Regions from separate parts of the Paenibacillus sp. Y916 genome, predicted to be linked through region 1. Evidence: riboswitches for the same ligand, from Rfam matches in the RefSeq annotation. Region 1 holds a riboswitch; each other region holds the start of a gene.

Region 1 (2,200 bases):
CTACTTAAATATGATTGATGCAGATGCAAGGGCAGCGGCTGTCTCTCCTGCTAAATCCGATCCTGGATGAGTCGCATCAATCTTATAGGCTGGGCGTTCCATCACCATGACCTCCGCTGGTCCCCACCATTTATGGTCACTCGTGCCATTTCCAACTTGTCCCCATAATTCATTCGGTGCAGTGTGGGCTTTCATGAAGTAATCCGTGGCCCAACGAATGTTATCCAATATTTCCTCAAGCTGCCCTGCTTGCTCGTAGCCTTCCCGATACTCATATACAGACCAAGCAAGCATTGACGCCGTATATGCCATTGGAAAACCAAATTTCACATGATCACCTGCATCGTACCAACCACCAGTTAAATCTTGACCAACATCTGCCCCATCCTGAAGCCCAGAATCTCCCCGCCACTCCACACGATTACTATCCGGTAGAATACCAGAGCGTTGAGTTTCATAGAAATATATTGATTTCTGTAGAGCTTCAGCATAGTTATAATCCGTAGAAGCTGCTTCAGCCAATTTAGATTGAGATACCCCATCCCAACTAAATGTAAGCGCAATCATAAAACTTAATAATAATATTCCTTTTTTCTTCATCCATACATTCATGTCAGATTTCATCCTCCTTATTTGCTAATTCGCATAACAAAAAACAGCCTTCACCTCACTTTCATTTCTACAAAGTTGAGGACACGCTGTCCATGGCGCCCAGATCTCTCATCACTGGTCCTGTAAAAAAATATACCATAATAAATTTAATAATACTATATTTTACATAAAATAATTATTTTTCTATTCTTTTATTCAATAAACCGCTCCGTACATCTTCACATCAAAAATCTAAATTAGCTTTACAATGTAATAGAGTCTATACTTATTTGTAAATTGTGTTATATTAAATAGGTTATCAATTAAATAAGACCTTGTTTTTCACTAGGGGAGTCTAACGACTGAGATGGAACGCGAAGTTCCGGACCCTTGGAACCTGATCTGGATTATACCAGCGGAGGGAAGTGGAACGAAATCTTCAACTCATGCATATATTTGCACACCTATTTGCCTGAATGAACTTTTTGACCCACTCATTTCCTTTCGGAAATGGTTGGGTCTTTATTTATTTACAATGAGCGAGGTGATCACCGTGATATTATCATTACAAAATTTAACTTACTCTTTTGCAAGTACGAACGAATCCCCTATTATTCAGGAACTGTCTATGAATGTTCAAGCGGGTGAATTCATTTCTGTCATAGGAGCTAGTGGTTCTGGGAAGAGCACTCTGTTTAAGCTGATTGCAGGACTGTTAGAGCCTATGGACGGAGAAATATATATACATGGCACAAGAACATCCAATCGTCTAGGGACAGTGGCTTACATGCCCCAGAAGGACCTACTCCTGCCTTGGAGAACCGTTCTAGACAATTGTTTACTCCCATGGGAGCTTAATCGAAAACTTCATCGCGAACTGGATCAGCGCAATAAAGAGAAGATCACAGCAGATATTCAGTTCACTCTAGAACGTTTCGGTCTAGGGAAATATGAACATGCCTATCCGGATGAATTATCAGGTGGAATGCGACAACGTGTCGCTTTTCTCAGAACACTCGTAACAGGGCAAGATCTGATGTTATTAGATGAGCCCTTTGGTGCACTTGACGCAATGACCAAAAGAGAGATGCATCGTTGGTTACTAGAGCTTTGGGATGATCTACATAAGACTGTCCTTTTCATTACACATGATTTGGAAGAAGCCATTCTATTAAGTGATCGCATCTACCTCATGTCCCATGACAGTCCTCAAGGTATAGAAGAAATGACCGTTAATTTACCTAGACCAAGGCACTACGAGATGAACTATGACCCTCACTTTATACAATTGAGGCAAGACTTGGAGCGACGATTACATGAGAATACGCCTTTTTAAACGCTGGGCACACGATTATGGATGGTTTGTACTTCTTTTAACACTACTCCTGCTGACTTGGGAATCGGTTGTCACTTTAGGCTGGGTACCTTCCTTTATTATTCCCTCACCGACCTCGATTGCCCGGGCATTATTTGAACATAGGCATCTATTGATCGGTCGGCATTTAATCGCCACTTTAAAGGAGGTTATGTTGGGTTTTATATTATCTGTTAGTGGGGGCGTTATTCTAGCTATAGGTATGCATATTTCGCGTCCACTTGAGAAAGCACT
Region 2 (2,200 bases), on a different contig from region 1:
ATCGTGTTCTCCAATAACCTTCATATCACTTGCTTCTTCTGCCGTATAGCTTTGCACTTTTTCAGTTGTTTCAACGTGATATGTCTTTCCTGATAAGTTTGATACAACAATATAACAATCTTCATGGCTTTGAGCATCTACCGCAAGTAAATCGGTAGGGATTCCTGTTACGACAACCACTGCATTTTGAGCTCGTTCTTCTGTCAAGATGATATTCCCCTTCTGTGCCTATTTATAATAGATCATGATTTAATATCATAGCGGTGTAAAGAAATTCTGTGTGTAATATATATGATAATCACTGGAACTAATACCAAGTGCAACACCTACACCCAACGTTTCAAAAGAGGACTAAAGTAAATTGCTTCGATGTCCCGAAGAATTTAGCCAACCAGAGTACGCATATATCACTTTATTATAGCCTGCTGAAATAGTTACGCAACGCCATGTCTTGGCTATGATCTCTGGCTGCATTCGCCGCAGTGTTATTCCATTCTAGAACATTCAGCCCGTTTCGTATACGTACAACATTCGTCAGATCAAATATTTGAATAGTTTCATTTATAAATGACGCTTCCACCCTCTTTTAATTCGTTCGCTTTATTCAATAGGCCATTTCTTATGGTAGCCTGTTCCTCTTGTTCCTTCTGTCTAGTTGAATCTCGAATATCATGAGAAATTCGCATGCTACAGAACTTCGGTCCACAGATGGAACTGATCACGCCAGCGGAATTCGAACCGAGCTTTAGATAGTGCATTATCACGGTCCTGTGCTCCCTTATGCCCTTTAGCTAAATCAGCAGCTTCTTTAATCCACGATAATCGATTGGGATGCAATCCAACACGAATATCTGGACGAGACCCCATTACATACACTTTTTTACTTCCTGGAAAAGCTGATAGATTAACAGATTCTTTCTTCATTTCGCTTGTCATTTCATTTCCTCCTATAAGTAAGGTGATTTGATCAAGCGGAGCAAATTCTATTCAACAAGCAGAAAAAAGACCGCCTCAGAGAAAGAGGCAGTCTTAAATAGACAAATAGAACTCCATTTCCTCCGCTGGCATTACCCAGATCAGGTTTGACGGTCGATAGTTGATCACTATCCTCTCAGCCTGGCACACCAAGCTCCCGTTACGATGTAATTGTTAGTTAATGTATAACGAAGTAACAAGATAAAGCAATACTAAATTCCCAAATGACCATCTAGATACATTCAACAACCTTTTAAAGTTTAAGCTGTAAATCCGCGATTTCATCAATCTGTGCGGCTTCCGCAGGATCAGCCGCAATCAGACGGTCATAAACGACCTGATCTGGGACACTGTTATTCTTCTTTAGTGCAGCCAAATACCAACGAGCAATTTCACGGTTTGTTGCATTGGTATAATCTTCGCTCAAACCAATCTGTAGCGTAGCTATAGCCGCTTCCAATTGTTCAGACATAAATTGTATTTTGCCTGTATTCAGTGCTACAGCCGGAGCAACCGTAAGCGACCTTCCTTGCAGTTCTTCAGAAGATAGAGTCTTCAAATATTCCAAATCCGCCAGTACGTGGCTGTAGGCCTCAAGCCCAATGTTGAAATTAGCTTGCTTGTTAACACTGTCTTTCTGTGTGTGAGCCACCTGCCCCAGATCATAAGAGCGACTGATGAGAGCGCTGTACCAGTCCATCTCCCAGAGATTCTCCCTGTTTATGATATCTGCGTAATTCTCATTGAAGCCACGCTTCAATGTAGTAGCGGCCACTACAGGTTCTCCTAACATCAGCTGTATTTTACCCGTATTCAGAGCGATGGTCGGAGTGATGGAGAACGGACGTCCCTGCATCTGCTCCGGAGGGAGTGTCTTCAAATACTCCACACCGACCACAACCTGTTCGTATGTCTCGAGCCCTGTATTGAAATACTCCTGTTTCAGAACATCATCCTTGAGGGTATGTGCCTGGTCTCCCATCGCAAATGAGTGTCTAATCAGTGCATCATACCAATCAATATCCCAGACGAACTTGTTGGCATTGTCACGATAGACCGCCTGAGCAAGGTCACTTTGCCCTTTAAGATCATAGTAAGCTGCTAACTGCGTCAGCAACTGCTTGTTGTAAGGCTCGTCCTTAAGGGCGCGCATCAGCACATGAAAGGACTCTTCAAGGAACTGCTCGTTTTGAGTCTGCCTAAACACCTCCTGATCAAGCGAGGA
Region 3 (2,200 bases), on a different contig from region 1:
TTTAGATACAGTTAAACGTAACTTCGATTTCTACGAGCCTCTTACCGTGCATGAGTCTTCCTTATCTCCTTGTGTGCATTCGATTCTTGCTTGCGAACTGGGATATAAAGAGAAAGCTTACGAGATGTATCTTCGCACCTCTCGCTTAGATCTCGACAATTATAACAATGATACCGAAGATGGTTGTCATACGACGAGCATGGCTGGTACTTGGATGTCTGTTGTTCATGGATTTGGAGGATTGCGTGTACGGAATGGTGTTCTACACTTAAACCCATTCAACCCTGGACATTGGAAGTCATTCTCGTTCAAAGTCATGTTCCGTCATTCGCTCCTAAAAGTAACCGTTAGCGAGCATGATGTGACCGTTACGAATGAGACGGAAGTTCCTGCTAGTGTGAATGTTTACGGTAAGGATTACACCGTCAATGGATTGAGTCATATCCAAGTCGATCTATAATATATATGAAGAGACCTCCACAATCCGCAGCCCGGATGTGGGGGTCTTTTACTACTTCAGGCAATCCACTTTCTTTGCTTTCCATCCTTATCCGTATACAGAATATTTGCGAGTTGGATATCAAGAATGACATAATTAGGGTCACTTGGTCCGTCAAACCATTCCTTTAAATCATCATTCCAACATTTTCGCTTCAAACTATCATCTGTGCTAATCGAACAGGTTCCTTCCATCTCAACTACCTCTTTAGTCCCTCCGATTTCATACCCTATCAGCAAAGATACGTTTGGATTATTCTTCAACTCCTCTACCTTATGCGTTCTCCGATCGCTTACCAAATGAATGCTCAATCCTTCATTATACAACATCATATATCTCTGCTTTGGCTTATTGCCTTCAATAGTTGCCAGAGAACAAATCCTATTGTTGTCTAAGATCTTCGTTATATCCTGCTCTATTATCTTGTTGTCCATCATGAATGGTATTCCCCTTCCTCTTGTTGAATGTACTTAAACCATATGATTTATTGTACCCACCTATTAAAATACGAATCAAGATTTGAACAATTCCTAGCTGGACACCCCCAGCATAGTCGATTATAATGACGTAGAATGCCTTAACTTCATAAGTACAGGGGTGCTGGAATTGGCCGGCTGAGATTGTGTCCCACTAGACACTGACCCTTATACCTGATCTGGATAATGCCAGCGTAGGAACGTATCTGATATGATTATATCCATATCTATCTTGCGCCTACATGCGTCCCGATTACGGGGCGCTTTTTTGTATACGAATAGGACATGGAACAACCAGTCCAATAGAGGAGAGAGCAGAATGAGCAAGAAAAGAGCAATGTCGTTACTATTTACATTCTTACTAATACTCGTAATAGCGGGTTGTGGAGGAAATAAGAATGAACAAAATGCACAGACTAGTAAGAAACTACAAGACGTCAAAATTGTCTTAGACTGGACTCCTAATACTAATCATACAGGTCTATATGTAGCGAAAGATCAAGGATATTATGAAGAAGAAGGTCTTAATGTTGAGATAGTCCAACCAGGTGCAGGCGGAGCCGATACGATGGTCGCTTCAGGGGCCGTACCTTTTGGAATAAGCTATCAAGAAAGTGTGACACTAGCTAGAACACAGGACGTCCCGCTCGTCTCTATTGCCGCAGTCATTCAACATAATACGTCCGGTTTCGCCGCACCCGTAGATCGAAACATTAAATCACCCATGGACTTTGAAGGTAAAAGTTATGGAGGTTGGGGTTCGCCTGTAGAAGAGGCTATCATGGGCTCCATCATGGAGAACGAAAAGGCGGATGTTAAGAAGGTTAAGATGATCAATATGGGTGATGCCGATTTCTTCACGGCGGTTAAGCGTGATATCGATTTCGCATGGATCTTCTATGCATGGACAGGTATTGAAGCAGAGCTCCGCAATGATCCAATCGACATGTTATATGTTAAAGATTATGCTGCGGAACTAGACTATTACACGCCTGTCATTGTAACGAATGAGAAGCAGATCAAGGATGATCCTGAATTAGTCAAAGCTTTCCTCAGAGCAACAACGAAAGGCTATCAGCTAACCATTGATAAACCAGAAGAGGCTGCTAATATACTTAGTAACGCAGTTCCTGAGTTAGATAAGGATCTTGTTCTCGCAAGTCAGAAGTGGCTTAGTCCACGTTACACAGACGATGCCCCTCGTTGGGGTGAACAAAAAGTCGAA
Region 4 (2,200 bases), on a different contig from region 1:
ATTTGGATAAGTTAGTGAAGAATAGAGTAGTATACATATTTCTATTCTTTATAGTAATGACTTTAGGAATTTGTTCGAGGACCTTTTCAGATGTATTACCCTTATTTGTATCACGACATTTCGGAGATGCTTTGTGGGCAAGTATGGTTTACTTCGGTTGTCGGATATTGTTCTTACAGCAAAGATTACTTGTGTCTGTTTGTTTAAGTTTAATCTTTAGCTTTAGTATTGAATTCAGTCAGTTATATCAAGCGGATTGGATTATTGGAATACGATCAACACTATTGGGAGCATTAATATTAGGAAAAGGTTTCTTAGTCATTGATTTAATCCGATATGTGGCTGGGATCGCTTGTTCTTGTATTATGGATTATTACTTGTTTAACCGAGGAGGAAGAAGATGAGCAACCTGAAATGGTTAGAAGGTTGGTATGAGAATCATTGTGATGATGAGTGGGAGCAGACCCATATTTTGAAGATTGAATCGATAGACACTCCCGGATGGAGATTAACGGTACCTTTACTTGAGACTGAATTAGAGGGAAAAACGTTAGACGAAATTATTATTGATCGAGATGATCATGATTGGGTGAGATGTTGGATCAAAGATGGATATTTCGAAGGTGCAGGTGGATTGAGAAATTTAGAAGAGATGATACAGATCTTTAAGGAATGGGCGGAAAGCTAGCAGAGAGATACCATAAAAATATCTTAATGGGGAGTTCGTGGGGTTCTCAATTTCAAAGAATCTAAAAAAAGAGATTCTAAAGTTCCAATAATTGTGTTAGTATGTATCCAATTGAATACGTTAGATCACTAGGGGTGCTATTTGGCTGAGACGGAATGTGTGATTCCAAACCCTTTGAACCTGATCTGGATTATACCAGCGTAGGGAAGTGAGCTTGAGCTTTGGTTAAGATATTTTTGTATGCGTATATGCGTATATACGTCTGCATTCTTTTGACTATAGTTATAGGCCACCTTCTATTGCAGAGGGTGGCCTTTTCGCTGTTCCATCTTATCTGAGATTCGTCATACGAGAAAATAGGGAGGGAGTGCGATGTCAGCACGAGAATTACATGTGATCTCGAATGGTCAGTCTGAGTTAGAACACTTTGCAAGGATTGCGGCACTTATTCATCCTTTTGTAACGGCATTTCATATAAGGGAGAAATCAAGTCATGCAGCTGAACTTTGGGCAGGGGTATTGGCTTTAAGAGCAGGTGGAGTACCCCTTAGTAAAGTGATCATAAACGACCGAGTTGATGTGGCTTATGCCGCTGGAACTGGGGGAGTCCAGTTAAGCTACCGTAGCCTAGAAGTGCAGGCAGTGAGGAAAGCTTTCTCTGAATTGCGAATAGGACGTTCTGTTCACGATGTTCAAGAGGCAGTGGAGATGAGTGAGCAAGGATCTGATTATCTAGTGTTTGGGCATATCTTCCCAACAGCTTCTAAGCCCGGACAGCAAGCTAGAGGAACGAAGAAGTTAAAGGAAGTGGTGAAAAGTGTTCCTATTCCAGTTATTGCGATCGGAGGTATTAAGCCCGATCATGTGCAGCAGATTGTCGCAACTGGAGCAGCAGGTATTGCAATATTATCAGGGATTACTGCAGCAGATGATCCGTTAAGTGCAGTACACAATTATCGAGAGGCATTGGATATGAAAGGTTATGCTAAAAAAAAGTAGGAGGTTATTGACTAGAATGAAACAATTGGATGTCATTATTATCGGTGGCGGTGTTATTGGGAGTTCAATTGCCTATTATATGTCTGCGCGGGGAATGAAAGTTATCTTATTAGAGCGAGATCGCTTGGGTAGCCAAGCTTCGAGTGCGGCAGCGGGTATGCTTGCTGTACAGGCAGAGATCACTGAAGCAGGCCCGATGTTCGAGATGGCGCGTGCCAGTCGGACGTTATTTCCACAGCTAGCGAAGGATTTAAAGGACTTGACTGGAATAGATATCGGCTTGAAACGCAAAGGGATGTTTCGGCTAGCTGCAACTAAGGATGATATGCAAGAAGTTCAGCGTATTCTAGCTTTTCAAAAGCAAGTGGGAGAACAAGCGGAGTGGTTATCTCAAGAGCTGGTAGGACAACGTGAGCCCAAAATATCCGCAGATATAGAGGGAGCAATGTTCGCAGAAGAAGATAGTCATGTTGATGCACCTGAATTATGTCTTGCATTGGCGAAGGCAGCGGT

What was found. Region 1 has a riboswitch for thiamine pyrophosphate ahead of AC1TO9_RS21205 (ABC transporter ATP-binding protein). Riboswitches for the same ligand answer to the same signal wherever they lie in the genome.
Region 2: another riboswitch for thiamine pyrophosphate. It lies ahead of AC1TO9_RS04575 (phosphomethylpyrimidine synthase ThiC); the one in region 1 lies ahead of AC1TO9_RS21205 (ABC transporter ATP-binding protein).
Region 3: another riboswitch for thiamine pyrophosphate. It lies ahead of AC1TO9_RS13410 (ABC transporter substrate-binding protein); the one in region 1 lies ahead of AC1TO9_RS21205 (ABC transporter ATP-binding protein).
Region 4: another riboswitch for thiamine pyrophosphate. It lies ahead of AC1TO9_RS06835 (thiamine phosphate synthase); the one in region 1 lies ahead of AC1TO9_RS21205 (ABC transporter ATP-binding protein).

The regions. Positions count from the first base shown of each region.
Region 1 covers NZ_JBXCJA010000014.1:4,650-6,849, reverse strand. Annotated here, with positions in the region: partial or broken gene AC1TO9_RS21210 (glycoside hydrolase family 9 protein) at 1-612, opposite strand, end outside; TPP riboswitch at 929-1,032, shown strand; gene AC1TO9_RS21205 (ABC transporter ATP-binding protein) at 1,127-1,927, shown strand; gene AC1TO9_RS21200 (ABC transporter permease) at 1,908-2,200, shown strand, end outside.
Region 2 covers NZ_JBXCJA010000002.1:101,585-103,784, forward strand. Annotated here, with positions in the region: gene AC1TO9_RS04560 (hypothetical protein) at 1-207, opposite strand, end outside; gene AC1TO9_RS04565 (CAP domain-containing protein) at 416-580, opposite strand; gene AC1TO9_RS04570 (hypothetical protein) at 558-686, opposite strand; gene AC1TO9_RS04575 (phosphomethylpyrimidine synthase ThiC) at 688-936, opposite strand; TPP riboswitch at 1,037-1,146, opposite strand; gene AC1TO9_RS04580 (O-antigen ligase family protein) at 1,229-2,200, opposite strand, start outside.
Region 3 covers NZ_JBXCJA010000005.1:150,594-152,793, forward strand. Annotated here, with positions in the region: gene AC1TO9_RS13400 (glycoside hydrolase family 65 protein) at 1-460, shown strand, start outside; gene AC1TO9_RS13405 (pyridoxamine 5'-phosphate oxidase family protein) at 517-936, opposite strand; TPP riboswitch at 1,083-1,194, shown strand; gene AC1TO9_RS13410 (ABC transporter substrate-binding protein) at 1,295-2,200, shown strand, end outside.
Region 4 covers NZ_JBXCJA010000002.1:551,367-553,566, reverse strand. Annotated here, with positions in the region: gene AC1TO9_RS06850 (AAC(3) family N-acetyltransferase) at 1-10, shown strand, start outside; gene AC1TO9_RS06845 (ribosomal maturation YjgA family protein) at 15-404, shown strand; gene AC1TO9_RS06840 (immunity 53 family protein) at 401-688, shown strand; TPP riboswitch at 809-912, shown strand; gene AC1TO9_RS06835 (thiamine phosphate synthase) at 1,061-1,687, shown strand; gene thiO (glycine oxidase ThiO) at 1,704-2,200, shown strand, end outside.